Regions from separate parts of the Streptomyces sp. NBC_01217 genome, predicted to be linked through region 3. Evidence: riboswitches for the same ligand, from Rfam matches in the RefSeq annotation. Region 3 holds a riboswitch; each other region holds the start of a gene.
The links. Region 3 has a riboswitch for cobalamin ahead of OG507_RS08995 (cobalamin biosynthesis protein). Riboswitches for the same ligand answer to the same signal wherever they lie in the genome.

Region 1 (4,864 bases), 6.5 Mb from region 3:
CGAGGCCGAAGGTGATCCAGAGGGTGGCCTGTACGGCGAGGGTGGCCAGGCGGAACTCCCACAGCAGGGCGGCCGGGAAATCCTTTCCGACCTCGTTGAACGAGGGCAGGAACGCGTACGCGAGTCCGATCACGAGGACATAGGCGGCCGATGCGGCGATCGTCGCGTTCCAGTTGCCCAGGCGGGGAGCCAGCCGCTTGCCGAGGATCACGGCGGCGACGGCCAGCAGCACGCTGAGCGCGACCATCAGGAAGAACAGGGCGGTGCGCCGGCCGATGGTGTCCGGGTTGCCGACGGCCGGCGGGTTGGCCGGGTACTTCAGGAACGGCACGACGTACACCGTCAGCAGGGCCGCGCCCGCGATCAGGGCGGCCGTGGCCCTCGGCCCGAATCTGCCGATCCGGCCGAGGGCGTAACAGAAGACGAGGGCGGCGATACCACCGATCGCCACACCGAAGACGAGCACACCGGTGGCGAGGCCCGCGGTGGACTGCATGGTGCGGCTGACGAGTTCCTCGCCGCCACCGTGGTCATGGCTGTGCGCCTCTTCGAGCGCGATGGCCGCGTCCACCCGGGACTCGCCGAGGAAGTAGGCGACCACGAGGGCGAGCGCGCCCGCGACAAGGCCCGCCAGCATGCCGCGAACGAGCAGGGCTCTGACAGAAATGGAGTTCATGAGGTTTTCCCCTGGATCGGACGGTACGTCAGTGGCAGGGGAAACCGAGGAGGTGGCGGCCGTCGTGGACCCACTCGTGGACACCTTCGCCGGAGATGACCGCGGTGGCGCCCTGCTCGGCGCCGACGAAGTACAGCAGTACGAGCATGAGGATGCCGAAGAAGACCGCCCAAGGGGCGATGGCCTTCAGGGAGATGGGGGTGATCGCCGGTGCGGCGGTGGCGGGGGCAGCAATCTGTGCCATGGCAGAACCTCCTGGGGGAACACGCGTCCCGTTCGTGGTGCCTGAGACGAAGGTGCCGGGTCTGACTTCCCGTAGGGGTACGGGTTCACAGTGGCGCGACCGTGCCGGGTTCTCACCGGACTTCCGTCACACCTTCGTCATGTTCGTCGCGACGATACCGCCTGGAAGCAGGCAGGGCCATGGCCCCTTCGGCCGGGCCGAAGTGCTCGGATGCCATGGTGGGCGCACGTGTGGGGCCACAGTTCAAGGAGTTGACCCGGTCATGACGGTACAGGTGATGTTGATCTCACCGGCGCTCGACGCCGCCTTGCGCGAGGCCCGCTTCGGCGGTGACGCGCCGCTCGACGCCGCCGGCGTGCGACAGGCCCGGGCCGCCGCACCGGAAGTGCCCGCGGCCGACCGCCATGTGCGCGGGCCGTCCGGGCGCTGCACCGGGACCGCCGATGCGCTGGGCTTGCGCGCCGAGCCCGAACCCGGGCTCCGGGACTGGGACATGGGCCGGTGGAGCGGGCAGCGGCTGGCGACGGTGAGCGGAAACGAGCCGGAGGCGGTATCGGCCTGGCTGACCGATCCTTCGGCTGCTCCGCACGGCGGCGAATCACTGCTGGAGTTCTGTGCGCGGGTGGGCCGCTGGCTGGAGTCCGCGGGGGCCCCGTACGGCGACGGGGGCGGCCGTGTGCTGGGGGTCGTCGAGCCCGCGGTGGTGCGGGCGGTGATCGTACGGGCACTGGCGCTGCCTGCGGAGGCGTTCTGGCGCCTGGACGTCGCCCCGCTGACGCTGACAGGGCTCAGCGGCCGGTCCGGGCGGTGGAACCTGCGCTGTGGCCGGCCGCTGTCCGCCGCCCAGGGCAACCCACGGCGTCCGTAGTAGCTCACGGCATGCCCAACTGAGGTGCCGGAACCGCTGGTCAGCGCCTAGGGTGGTGGTGCAGCTGGTTCGCCCTGTCCGCCAGGCAGGCGCGTCGTAAGAGGGAACCCGGTGGGAATCCGGGACTGCCCCGCAGCGGTGAGTGGGAACGACCGCCGTCATCAAGCACTGGACCCGATACGGGTTCCGGGAAGCGACGGCCAGTAGGTGTCTCGTGTCCCGTACGCGAGAAGTGCCCGCGAGTCCGAAGACCTGCCACTGCCCGTGCGCGTCGGACGCACAAGGTGATTCCGGTGACCTCGTGGGCGGGTCGGCGTACATATCGGGCAGGGCATGCGCGCCGGTGCGGCGTCGCGGCCGCGCCCGGTCCGTCATCCCTTCGCGCCTTCGATCCGTCCCGGGGTCGTATCAGGACACACGCTCGCGAAGGAGAGTTCCGTGACCAGCAAGTCCGCAGCCGCGGCAGCCCGGGCCACCGTGTACGGCTATCCCCGCCAAGGCGGCGACCGGGAGCTGAAGAGGGCCGTCGAGGGGTACTGGAAGGGCCGTGTCACCGCGGCCGACCTCCGGAAGACCGCCGCAGACCTCCGCCGCACCAACTGGCGCCGGCTCACCGCCGACGGCATCCAGGAGGTCCCGACCGGCGACTTCTCGTACTACGACCATGTGCTGGACACCAGCGTGATGGTCGGTGCCGTACCGGCCAGGCATCGCGAAGCCGTCACCGCCCACGGCCTGGACGGCTACTTCGCGATGGCGCGCGGTACGCAGGATGTCGCGCCGCTCGAAATGACCAAGTGGTTCGACACGAACTACCACTATCTGGTGCCGGCGCTCGGCCCCGACACCGTGTTCGCCGCCGACTCCGCCAAGCAGGTCACGGAGTTCGAGGAGGCTCTGGCCCTCGGGCTCAGCCCCCGGCCGGTGCTCGTCGGGCCGGTGACGTATCTGCTGCTGGCCAAGCCGGCTCCGGGGGTCGCCGCCGTTTTCGAGCCGTTGACGCTGCTCGACCGGCTGCTGCCGGTGTACGCCGAGGTGCTGGCCGATCTGCGTGCGGCCGGTGCCCGGTGGGTGCAGCTCGACGAGCCGGCACTCGGACGCGGAGGTGGTGGAGGAGGGGACGGCCGAGGAGGTGTTCGGCGCGCCGCGGCACCCGTACACGAAGTCGCTGCTCGCGGCCGTCGTCACGGTCGGTACGGATGCCGCCCCGCCCGGGGACCTGCCGGAGACGGGCGGGCCGGTGCCTACGCGTCCCGGTACGTCTCCAGCAGACGCAGCCAGATCTCGCTGATCGTCGGATACGCGGGGACGGCGTGCCACAGCCGGTCGATGGGGACCTCGCCCGCGACCGCGACCGTCGCCGAGTGCACCAGCTCGCCGATGCCGGGTCCGACGAAGGTGACGCCGAGCAGGATCTCCCGGTCGAGGTCCACGACCATCCGGGCGCGGCCGCGGTAGCCGTCCGCGTACAGGCCGGAGCCCGCCACCGCCGCGAGGTCGTAGTCGACGGCGCGCACCCGGTGGCCGGCCTCCTCGGCCTCGGCGAGGGTGAGTCCGACCGCGCCGGCCTCGGGGTCGGTGAAGACGACCTGGGGGACGGCCGCGTGGTCGGCGGTGGCCGCGTGGGCGCCCCAGCGCTCGGTCTCCAGCAGCGGGACGCCCGCGGCGCGGGCGGCGATCGCGGCGCCCGCGATGCGCGCCTGGTACTTGCCCTGGTGGGTGAGGAGCGCCCGGTGGTTGACGTCGCCGATCGCGTAGAGCCAGGTGGTGCCGTCGACGCGGCAGCTGTCGTCGACGGTGAGCCAGGAGCCGGGTGTCAGGCCCACCGTTTCCAGGCCGAGGTCGTCGGTGCGCGGGGCGCGGCCGGTGGCGAAGAGGATCTCGTCGGCCTCGACGCGTTCGCCGTTGTCCAGCTCCACGGTGACCGGGCCGTCCGGGGCGGTACGCCGTACGGAGGTCGCCGAGACTCCGGTACGGATGTCGGCGCCGCCCTCCGCCAGGGCCTCGGCGACCAGCTCGCCCGCGAAGGGTTCCATCTTGGGTAGGAGCCCCTTGCCGCGGATCAGCATCGTCACCCGGGCGCCGAGGGCCTGCCAGACGGTGGCCATCTCCACCCCGACGACCCCGCCTCCGACGATCACGAGGCGGCCGGGCACCTCCTTGGCGCTCGTCGCCTCCCGGCTGGTCCAGGGGTGAGCCCCCTCGACGCCGGGCAGATTGGGGACGACGGCGCGGCTGCCGGTGCAGACGGCGATGGCGTGCCGGGCGGTGAGCCGGTGTTCCGTGCCGTCGGGGGCGGTGACCGAGGCCGTCCTCACCCCGGTGATCCGGCCCTGGCCCCGGTAGATGTCCGCCCCGATGCCCTCCACCCAGGCGGCCTGTCCGTCGTCCTTCCAGTTCGAGGCGAAGGCGTCTCGGCGGGCGAGGACCGCTTTCGTGTCCAGCGGTCCCTGCACGGCGTCGCTGAGGCCGGGCAGGCGGCGGGCGTCCGCACGGGCGACGACGGGGCGCAGCAGGGCCTTGCTGGGCATGCAGGCCCAGTACGAGCACTCGCCGCCGATGAGTTCCGCCTCGACGACCGCCGTGCTCAGCCCGGCGGCACGCGCCCGGTCGGCGACGTTCTCACCCACCGGACCCGCTCCGATCACCACGACGTCGTATTCGGTGTTCAAGGAAGCATCAGTCATGGGAGACAGTCTGGTCGTGGGTGTGCGCGACGGCCACATGGGCAGGCGGAATAGCGCAAGTTCCGTCACCGTTGTGTCGGACAGAACCGAGCGGGCAGCAGAGGAAGAGGTAGCAGAGCATGAGCACCGTTGAGCTCACCAAGGAAAACTTCGATCAGGTTGTCAGCGACAGCGGGTTCGTCCTGATCGACTTCTGGGCTTCCTGGTGCGGCCCGTGCCGGCAGTTCGCGCCGGTCTACGACGCGGCCTCCGAGCGCCACGACGACCTGGTCTTCGCCAAGGTCGACACGGAGGCGCAGCAGGAACTGGCGGCGGCGTTCGAGATCCGTTCCATTCCCACGCTGATGATCGTCCGGGACAATGTGGCGGTGTTCGCCCAGCCCGGGGCG
Region 2 (4,864 bases), 4.0 Mb from region 3:
TGGTCGGCCACGCACTCCAGGTACTGGCGCATGGACTCGGTGTTCATGCCCGGCAGTCCGTCGCCGCACAGATCGCGGCCGAACTGCAGCTCCGCGTCGACGGCCTCCTTCAGCATGTCGGTGACCTGCTGCTGGAGTTCGTCGTCGAAGAGGTCCGGCTCCTCCTTGCGGACGGTGTCCACGACCTCGAACGCGAAGTTCATGTGCATCGTCTCGTCACGGAACACCCAGTTGGTGCCCGTGGCGAGACCGTGCAGCAGACCGCGCGAGCGGAACCAGTAGACGTACGCGAACGCGCCGTAGAAGAACAGTCCCTCGATGCACGCCGCGAAGCAGATCAGGTTCAGCAGGAAGCGGCGGCGGTCGGCCTTCGTCTCCAGCCGGTCGATCTTCTCGACCGAATCCATCCACTTGAAGCAGAACTGCGCCTTCTCGCGGATCGACGGAATCTCCTCGACCGCGTCGAACGCGGCCGCACGGTCGTCCGGATCGGGCAGATAGGTGTCCAGCAGCGTCAGATAGAACTGGACGTGCACGGCCTCCTCGAAGAGCTGCCGCGACAGATACAGCCGCGCCTCGGGGGAGTTGATGTGCTTGTACAGCGTCAGCACGAGGTTGTTCGACACGATTGAGTCGCCGGTCGCGAAGAACGCGACGAGCCGGCCGATCATGTGCTGCTCGCCGGGGGACAGCTTGGCGAGGTCGGCCACGTCGGAGTGGAGGTCGACCTCCTCGACCGTCCAGGTGTTCTTGATCGCGTCGCGGTAGCGCTCGTAGAAGTCCGGGTAGCGCATGGGCCGCAGGGTCAGTTCGAAGCCCGGGTCGAGCAGGTTCTTGTCACTCATGATTACTGGCATGCCTCGCAGGACTCGGGGTTTTCGAGGGAGCAGGCGATCGCGTCCGCGTCGGGAGCCGATGCCTGCTGTACGGGAATGGAGGCGGCGGCCGCGGCCTGGCCGGATGCCGCGCGGGCGATCCGGGTCGCAGGGCGCGAACGCAGGTAGTACGTCGTCTTCAGCCCCTGCTTCCAGGCGTAGGCGTACATCGAGGAAAGCTTGCCGATCGTCGGCGTCTCCAGGAACAGGTTCAGCGACTGGCTCTGGTCGAGGAACGGCGTACGCGCCGCCGCCATGTCGATCAGACCGCGCTGCGGGATCTCCCACGCCGTGCGGTACAACGCCCGTACGTCCTCCGGGATCCAGGCGAACCCCTGCACCGAGCCGCTCGCCTCGCGCAGTGCCTCACGGGTCCGTGCGTCCCACACGCCGAGCTTCTTCAGCTCGTCCACCAGATACGCGTTGACCTGGAGGAACTCACCGCTGAGCGTCTCGCGCTTGAAGAGGTTGGAGACCTGCGGCTCGATGCACTCGTACACACCCGCGATCGAGGCGATCGTCGCCGTCGGCGCGATGGCCAGCAGCAGCGAGTTGCGCATGCCGGTCTTCGCGACCCGGGCGCGCAGCGCGTCCCAGCGCTCCGGCCAGGTCAGCTCGGTGGCGTAGTGGTCGGGGTGCAGCACACCGCGGGCGGCGCGCGTCTGCGACCACGCGGGCAGCGGACCGGACCGCTCGGCGAGGTCGCAGGACGCCTCGTACGCGGCGAGCATGATCCGCTCGGAGATCTTCGTGGAGAGCGCGCGGGCCTCGGGGGAGTCGAAGGGCAGCCGCAGCTGGAAGAAGACGTCCTGGAGACCCATCGCACCCAGGCCGACCGGGCGCCACTTCGCATTGGAGCGGCCGGCCTGCTCGGTCGGGTAGAAGTTGATGTCGACGACCCGGTCGAGGAAGGTCACGGCGGTACGGACGGTCGCGTCCAGTCGCTCCCAGTCGATGCCACCGTCGGCGACGAACGCGCCGAGGTTGACCGAGCCCAGGTTGCAGACGGCCGTCTCGCCGTCGTCGGTGACTTCGAGGATCTCGGTGCACAGATTCGACGAGTGGACCACACGGCCCGGCTCGGCGGTCTGGTTCGCGGTCCGGTTGGAGGCGTCCTTGAAGGTCATCCAGCCCTGACCGGTCTGCGCGAGGGTCCGCATCATCCGGCCGTACAGCTCACGCGCCGGCATCGACTTGCGGGCCAGGCCCTTGGCCTCGGCGGCCCGGTACGCGGCGTCGAACTCGTCGCCCCACAGGTCGACCAGCTCGGGCACGTCGGCGGGCGAGAACAGCGACCAGTCGCCGTCCGCGTCGACCCGGCGCATGAACTCGTCCGGGATCCAGTGCGCCAGGTTGAGGTTGTGCGTACGCCGCTGGTCCTCACCCGTGTTGTCGCGCAGCTCCAGGAACTCCTCGATGTCCGCGTGCCAGGTCTCCAGGTAGACGGCGGCGGCGCCCTTGCGGCGGCCGCCCTGGTTCACCGCGGCGACCGAGGCGTCGAGCGTCTTCAGGAACGGCACGATGCCGTTGGAGTGCCCGTTGGTGCCACGGATCAGCGAACCGCGGGCGCGGATCCGGGAGTAGGAGAGGCCGATGCCGCCCGCGTGCTTGGAGAGCCGCGCCACCTGGTGGTAGCGGTCGTAGATCGAGTCGAGCTCGTCCAGCGGCGAGTCCAGCAGATAGCAGGAGGACATCTGCGGGTGCCGGGTGCCGGAGTTGAAGAGCGTGGGGGAGGAGGGGAGGTAGTCGAGGCGGCTCATCAGCCCGTACAGCGCCGCGACCTCGTCCAGGGCGCGCTCGGAGTCGTCCTCGGCGAGTCCGGCCGCGACGCGCAGCATGAAGTGCTGGGGCGTCTCGATGACCTGACGGGTGTGCGGGTGACGCAGCAGATAGCGGCTGTGCAGGGTCCGCAGCCCGAAGTAGCCGAAGCGGTCGTCGGCGCCGTCGGCGAGCGAAGCTTCCACCAGCGCGTCGAGGGCGGCCGCGTGCAGTACGACGAACTCGGCCGTACGGTCCGCGATCAGGCCCTCGCGGTGCCCGACGGCGACCGAGGCGGAGAAGGAGACCGCGCCCTGACCGGCAGCCTCGTCCGCGACGGAACGGGTCAGCAGTCTGGCGGCGAGCCGGGAGTAGGCGGGGTCCTCGGAGATCAGCCCCGCGGCGGCCTCGGTGGCCAGCGCGCGCAACTCCGCCTCGTCCGAACGGGCGTTGCGGCCGCGCAGCGCGGCGGCGGCGACGCGACCGGGGTCGGTGTCGGGCAGATCGACGGTGAGGTCGGTCAGGGTCCGCAGCAGTGCGGTCCCCGGTCCGTCGTGTGCGGTTGCCTCGGACTCGGCCGCTTCGGACACGGCGACTGAAGCCGGATCGACTGGCGCGATGGTCACGTGGTGCTCTCCCTCGCTCGGCTCGGGGCCGGCGGGAGGCGGGGCAGCCGGGCAGAGGCGGGCCCGCGTCGGGGCAGCACTCCGTACGGCGTCCACCGGCCCATCCGCGAGGCCCGGACGTCTGGCATCCGGTTCGGTCGAGCCGGATGCGCTGTCGGCAGGTCCTCGGACTTCCTGAGGGTGTGCAAAAGCACACCGAATACACCGTTGCGGGACAGTTCCGGATTCGCACCGGATTTCCCTGCGGCGACAGCGAGCACGAGCATACATGTGGGGGCCGCTGGATGAAGACGCCCCCACATGTTGTGTCGTGTCCCGTCGGCCGGGCCCGAGGGACAAGCCGTGCCATCCCCTCTCGGAGCAGACGAACGGCCCGTCGCGCCCCGCTGAACGGGGCTCGACGGGCCGCTGCCGGACCGTGGGAAGGGCCGTCAGTGGCCGCCTCCCGGCGCCCCCGCCGTGGCCGGCGGGAGCTCCACCTGGACGCCCGGGTCGCCCGCGTCGGCCGTGTAGTCGGACGGGGAGGTCTCGTCGATCCCGACGGGTGCCTTCACGGCGTTCAGGACGAAGGTCAGCACCACCGTCACCACCACGTTCAGCACGAACGCGGTCAGACCGATGTAGCCGATCTCACCGATGCCCGGGATCGCCTTGGACGAGCCGCCGAAGTGCGCCTGGGTCGGGCTGGCGACCCCGTACGCGGCCAACGTCCCGTACACCATGCCGACCGCCCAGCCCGCGAGCAGCGCCCAGCGGTGGAACCAGCGGGTGAACAGGCCGCCCACCAACGCCGGGAACGTCTGCAGGATCCAGATCCCGCCGAGCAGCTGGAAGTTGATCGCGACCGTCTTGTCCATGGTGAGGACGAAGGCGAGCGCACCGACCTTAACCAGCAGCGACACCAGCTTGGAGACCTTGGTCTCCTGCTCCGGGGTCGCGTCCGGCTTCAGGAAGTCCTTGTAGATGTTGCGGGTGAAGAGGTTCGCCGCGGCGATCGACATGATCGCGGCGGGCACCAGCGCGCCGATGCCGATGGCGGCGAACGCGACGCCCGCGAACCAGTCCGGGAACATGTTCTCGAACAGCTGGGGGATGGCCAACTGCCCGTTGTCCACCTTGATCCCGGCGGCGATCGCCATGAAGCCGAGCAGCGCAAGCAGGCCCAGCATCAGCGAGTACAGCGGCAGGATCGTGGTGTTGCGCCGGATCACATTGCGGCTGCGGCTGGAGAGCGTGGCCGTGATCGAGTGCGGGTACATGAAGAGCGCCAGCGCCGAGCCCAGTGCCAGGGTGGCGTACGTCCACTGGCCCGCCGCCCCGGGCGCGAGGCCTGCCACCGGTTTGCCGGCTGCCTCGTTGACGGCGGAGAACTTCTCGCTCGCCCCGGCGAAGATGTCGTCGAAGCCGCCGAGTTTGATCGGGATGTAGATGATCGCCACCGCGATGACCAGGTAGATCAGCCCGTCCTTGACGAACGCGATCAGCGCGGGCGCCCGCAGGCCGGACGAGTAGGTGTACGCGGCGAGCACCGCGAACGCGATCAGCAGCGGCAGGTCCTTGATGAACCAGTTGGTGTTCTCGCCACCGCCGACGCCCATCACGTCC
Region 3 (4,864 bases):
GGTCGGCGGGGAGCGGTCGCCCTGGCGGCGTCCTGAGGGCGGCGCCGCCGGCGTACCGGCCGGCCGCGACCGTTGCCGCGCCGACGCCGAGGATCGTGGTGACGGCTGCTGCCGTAACTGTTGCCGGGCGCACTGCTCCAGTGTCGTGCGACGCACCGCACCCTGCCAGCGGACGGCGGCCGTCCGGTGCCCGTCGGCGGTGACCCGACGGGGCCCGCCGGGTCAGCCCGGCTGTCCGTATCCCTTCAGTGCCTCGTGTACGTCGCGCAGCTGGGCCGGGGAGAGCAGAGACGGGGAGCGTCCGGGGACGGAGCTCGCGGTGAGCCAGAGCCGGCAGAGCCATTCCAGCTGGGCGGTCCTGTCGTACGCCTCGTCCAGGCTCGCTCCGTAGGTGATGGTTCCGTGGTTCTGAAGGAGGCAGCCGGTGCGGTTCCGCAGGGCGGCGAGCATGTTCTCGGCCAGTTTCTCGGTCCCGTAGCGCGCATAGGCCGCGACCCGTACGGGACCCCCGAGCACGGCGGTCGCGTAATGGACCGGAGGGACCTCGGGAACCAGGGTGGAGACGGCCGTGGCGTGCACCGCGTGGGTGTGCACGACGGCGGCCGCGTCGCTGTTCCGGTAGACCGCGAGATGGAGCGGGAGTTCACTGGTCGGGGCCAGTTCGCCGAGGACGCGGTTGCCTTCCAGATCGACGCCGACGACGTCCTCGGGGCCCAGCCGGTCGTAGGGCACTCCGCTCGGGGTGACCAGGACCGTCCCGCCGACCCGTGCCGACACGTTGCCGGAGGTCCCGACGACGAGGCCGTCCGCCGCCGTCCTGCGGGCGGTGGTGACGACACCGTCCCAGGCCCGTCCGATCGCGTCCCGCTGCTGCTCGCTCATGCGGAGATCCTGTCAGCCCGGGGGCGAACGGGCCTGCGGCCGGGTGGAGAAGGTCACAAACCGGAGAAGTTCTCACAAGGGTGACGGTGGGGCGAATCGGGCCCGGCAGGGCCCTGCGTCCGGCCCCTGCGGCCCCGCGGAGGACAAGCGGAATGCCCTGACTCCACTGAGAGACACCACAGCGCCCTGCTCAGTTCATCTTCCGTTCACTCAGGTTGCCTACGGTCCACCTGCCAATGACGTCGAACGATTGCCTGGGTAAATGGAACACATCACGCTGCTCCTCGCGATTGTGATCGTGACAGCTCTAGTGTTCGATTTCACGAACGGTTTCCATGACACCGCCAACGCGATGGCGACCACCATCTCGACCGGCGCTCTCAGACCGAAGACAGCGGTGGCCATGTCCGCCGTTCTCAACCTCGTCGGCGCGTTCCTGTCCGTGGAGGTCGCCAAGACGATCTCCGGCGGGATCATCAACGAGGACGGGCTGCGGACAGAAGTCATCTTCGCGGCACTCGTCGGCGCCATCCTCTGGAATCTGCTGACCTGGCTGGTCGGACTGCCGTCCAGCTCCTCGCACGCCCTGTTCGGCGGTCTGATCGGTGCCGCGGTGATGTCGGCGGGCTGGTCGTCGGTCAACGGCGGCACCGTGGTCACCAAGGTGCTGCTCCCCGCGGTCGCCGCCCCCCTCGTCGCCGGTCTGGCCGCTCTGCTGGCCACCAGGCTGACGTACCGGATCGGCGGGAAGATCCGTAACGACGCCCAGGAGAAGGCCACCGCCAAGGGCTACCGCGCCGGTCAGATCGCCTCGGCCGGACTGGTCTCCCTCGCCCACGGCACCAACGACGCACAGAAGACCATGGGCATCATCACCCTCGCCCTGGTCACCGGCGGCGTCCTGCGCCCCGGCTCCAACCCGCCGGTCTGGGTCATCGTCTGCGCCGGTACGGCCATCGCACTCGGCACCTACCTGGGCGGCTGGCGCATCATCCGCACCATGGGCAGCGGCCTCACCGACCTCCGGCCGCCGCAGGGCTTCGCCGCCCAGACCAGCGCGGCCACGGTCATCCTGGCCTCCTCGCACCTCGGCTTCTCCCTCTCCACCACCCAGTCCTGCTCCGGCGCCGTGATGGGCGCGGGCCTCGGCCGCCAGGGCGGTGTGGTCCGCTGGTCCACCGCCACCCGGATGTTCGTCGCCTGGGGTCTGACCCTGCCGGCCGCGGGTCTGGTCGGCGCGGGCGCGGAGCTCCTCACCAAGCAGGGCACCTGGGGTGTCGTCGTCGTCGCGGCGCTGCTGATCGCGGGCTCCGGGTCGATCTGGATGGTGTCGCGCCGCAAGCCCGTCGGCCACGGCGATGTCGCGCCGGTGGACGCCGGGGCCGAGCCCGCGGGCGTCGTCACCACGGCCATCGCCGCCGTCAGCCCGCCGCCCACCGTGGCCCAGGCGACGGCCCAGGACCTCAAGACCACCATTCCGGCCCCGGCCGGAACCACCCAGGACCCGGCGCGACCCGCCACCGTCTAGGCCAGCCGCCTGCCGTCCGGGCCGGCCGTCTTAAGGAATCAGCATGAAAATCGACTGGGCAGCTCTCGGCTCCGTCTTCGGCGTCTCCCTCGCCGTCACCGTCGCGCTGGTGGGTCTCTTCACCCTGGGCATCGTCGGTCTCTCCAAGCAGCCCGAACCCGCGGCGCAGGGCGGCTCCGGCGGCTCGCTGCTGCTGGCCCGCGCCGGCGCGTACGTCTGCTTCGCGCTGTGCGCTGCGGCGGTCACGTACGGCATCTATCTGATCGTCGCCTGAGCCCTCCCCCGCGCACTCACCCCCAACGGGCCGGACACACCTCGTGTGTCCGGCCCGTTGGGCTGTGCCCGGCCCGATGTGGGGCTCAGCACACTGTCCAGCCGCAGGTCAACGGCAAGTTGACGGGCGTTCGCGGAGCGTGGTGGACTGCCGGAGCCGAATACGGCGACAGCAGAGGAAGCCGGTGCGAATCCGGCGCGGTCCCGCCACTGTCACCGGGGAGCAGTCCCCCACACCGGAAGTCACGGCTCGCGCGAGCGGGCTGGAAGGCCGGGGGAACTGCGGATCCGGGAGCCAGGAGACTCTCGTCGCCGGTCACGTCGAACCAGGGCGCGGACCCTGAGTGAGGACATATCGCCATGCCTGGCAGCCGTGCGTCCATTGCTGTGGCGCTCTCGACGAGAGCCGCCCGTACGAAGGTCCTTCGAGGCGTAACGAGCGGTTGAGCCGTGCGTGCCGACCGCATTTTCGCGTACGGCGCCACGGCCGGTCTGATCGGCGACCTGCTGCTCGGTGACCCCCGCAGGGGGCACCCGGTCGCCGCTTTCGGGCGGGCCGCTGCGGGCGTCGAGCGCCGCCTGTACCGCGACCACCGCGGGTGGGGCGCGCTGCACACACTCGTCTGCGCCGGAGGCGCCGCGGGTGGTGCCGCGCTGCTCGCCCGTGCCGTACGCCGTCACCCCGCCGCTTCCGTCGCACTGACCGCGGCCGCCACCTGGTCCGTCGTCGGCGGTACGTCGCTGGGGCGTGAGGCCCGTGCCATCGGCGAGGCCCTGGCCGCCTGCGACATCGAGCGCGCCCGCGAGCGGCTGCCGCATCTGTGCGGGCGCGACCCCCACTCCCTCGACGGGCCGCAGATCGCCCGTGCCGTGGTGGAGTCCGTGGCCGAGAACACCTCGGACGCGGTGGTCGGCGCCCTGGTGTGGGGCGCGCTGGCCGGTGTGCCCGGGCTCATCGGCTTCCGGGCCGCCAACACCCTCGACGCCATGGTCGGCCACAAGTCGCAGCGTCACCGGCGCTACGGCTGGGCCTCGGCCCGCCTCGACGACCTCGCGGGCTGGCCGGGGGCCCGGCTCACCGCCCTGCTCGCCGTGGCCGCCGGGGGGCAGCCGCGTGGAGCGGTACGGGCCTGGCGGGCCGACGCGGCGAAGCATCCGAGCCCCAACGCGGGCCCGGTGGAGGCCTCGTTCGCGGGTGCGCTCGGCGTACGGCTCGGCGGGACGCTGGCGTACGGCGGCCGGGTCGAGCACCGCCCCGTGCTGGGCGGGGAGACGGGCCGGGCGGTGGGGACCGAGGACATCGAACGCGCGGTACGGCTGTCGCGCCGGGTGAGTGCGCTGGCCCTCGGCGTGTGTGTGGCGGGACGGCTGGGTGCCGGCCTCGTCGCACGCCGGATCGCGGGACAGCGGGTCGCGGGACACCTGGTCACAGAACACCGAGTCGCAGGACGGAGACGGACATGAGCGGCGGGCTGCTGGTCGCCGGAACCACCTCGGACGCGGGCAAGAGCGTCGTCACGGCGGGTATCTGCCGCTGGCTCGTGCGCCGGGGCGTGAAGGTGGCGCCCTTCAAGGCGCAGAACATGTCGCTGAATTCGTTCGTCACCCGCGAGGGCGCCGAGATCGGGCGCGCCCAGGCCATGCAGGCCCAGGCCGCCCGGGTGGAGCCGACCGCGCTGATGAACCCGGTCCTGCTCAAGCCCGGCGGCGACCGCTCCAGCCAGGTCGTCCTGATGGGCAGACCGGTCGGCGAGATGAGCGCACGCGGCTACCACGGGGGCAGGCAGGAAGCGCTTCTCTCCACGGTCGTGGACTGTCTGGAGCAGCTTCGGGGCACATATGACGCAGTGATCTGCGAGGGCGCGGGCAGTCCGGCCGAGATCAATCTGCGGCGCACGGACATCGTGAACATGGGCATCGCGCGGGCGGCGCGCTTCCCGGTGGTGGTCGTCGGCGACATCGACCGCGGTGGCGTCTTCGCCTCGTTCTTCGGTACGACGGCGCTGCTCGACGCCGAGGACCAGTCGCTGATCGCGGGCTACCTCGTCAACAAGTTCCGCGGCGATGTGTCGCTGCTCGAACCGGGCCTGGAGATGCTGCGCGGGCTCACCGGGCGCCGGACGTACGGGGTGCTGCCCTTCGCCCACGGCCTCGGCATCGACGAGGAGGACGGGCTGCGGG

Region 1: linked by a shared signal. The riboswitch ahead of OG507_RS38080 (5-methyltetrahydropteroyltriglutamate--homocysteine S-methyltransferase) and the one ahead of OG507_RS08995 (cobalamin biosynthesis protein) in region 3 are both predicted to bind cobalamin.
Region 2: linked by a shared signal. The riboswitch ahead of OG507_RS27105 (ribonucleoside-diphosphate reductase subunit alpha) and the one ahead of OG507_RS08995 (cobalamin biosynthesis protein) in region 3 are both predicted to bind cobalamin.

Annotation. Positions count from the first base shown of each region.
Region 1 covers NZ_CP108538.1:8,530,600-8,535,463, reverse strand. The annotation lists gene OG507_RS38095 (CbtA family protein) at 1-676, opposite strand, end outside; gene OG507_RS38090 (CbtB domain-containing protein) at 705-920, opposite strand; gene OG507_RS38085 (histidine phosphatase family protein) at 1,183-1,788, shown strand; cobalamin riboswitch at 1,854-2,046, shown strand; partial or broken gene OG507_RS38080 (5-methyltetrahydropteroyltriglutamate--homocysteine S-methyltransferase) at 2,227-2,883, shown strand; gene OG507_RS38075 (ABC transporter ATP-binding protein) at 2,840-3,079, shown strand; gene OG507_RS38070 (dihydrolipoyl dehydrogenase family protein) at 3,033-4,475, opposite strand; gene trxA (thioredoxin) at 4,595-4,864, shown strand, end outside.
Region 2 covers NZ_CP108538.1:6,034,269-6,039,132, forward strand. The annotation lists gene OG507_RS27100 (ribonucleotide-diphosphate reductase subunit beta) at 1-857, opposite strand, end outside; gene OG507_RS27105 (ribonucleoside-diphosphate reductase subunit alpha) at 848-3,259, opposite strand; adenosylcobalamin-variant (AdoCbl-variant) riboswitch at 3,411-3,512, opposite strand; gene mctP (monocarboxylate uptake permease MctP) at 3,691-4,864, opposite strand, start outside.
Region 3 covers NZ_CP108538.1:2,062,774-2,067,637, forward strand. The annotation lists gene OG507_RS08975 (alpha/beta hydrolase) at 1-133, opposite strand, end outside; gene OG507_RS08980 (class II aldolase/adducin family protein) at 223-882, opposite strand; gene OG507_RS08985 (inorganic phosphate transporter) at 1,145-2,410, shown strand; gene OG507_RS08990 (hypothetical protein) at 2,454-2,684, shown strand; cobalamin riboswitch at 2,860-2,988, shown strand; gene OG507_RS08995 (cobalamin biosynthesis protein) at 3,134-4,147, shown strand; gene OG507_RS09000 (cobyric acid synthase) at 4,144-4,864, shown strand, end outside.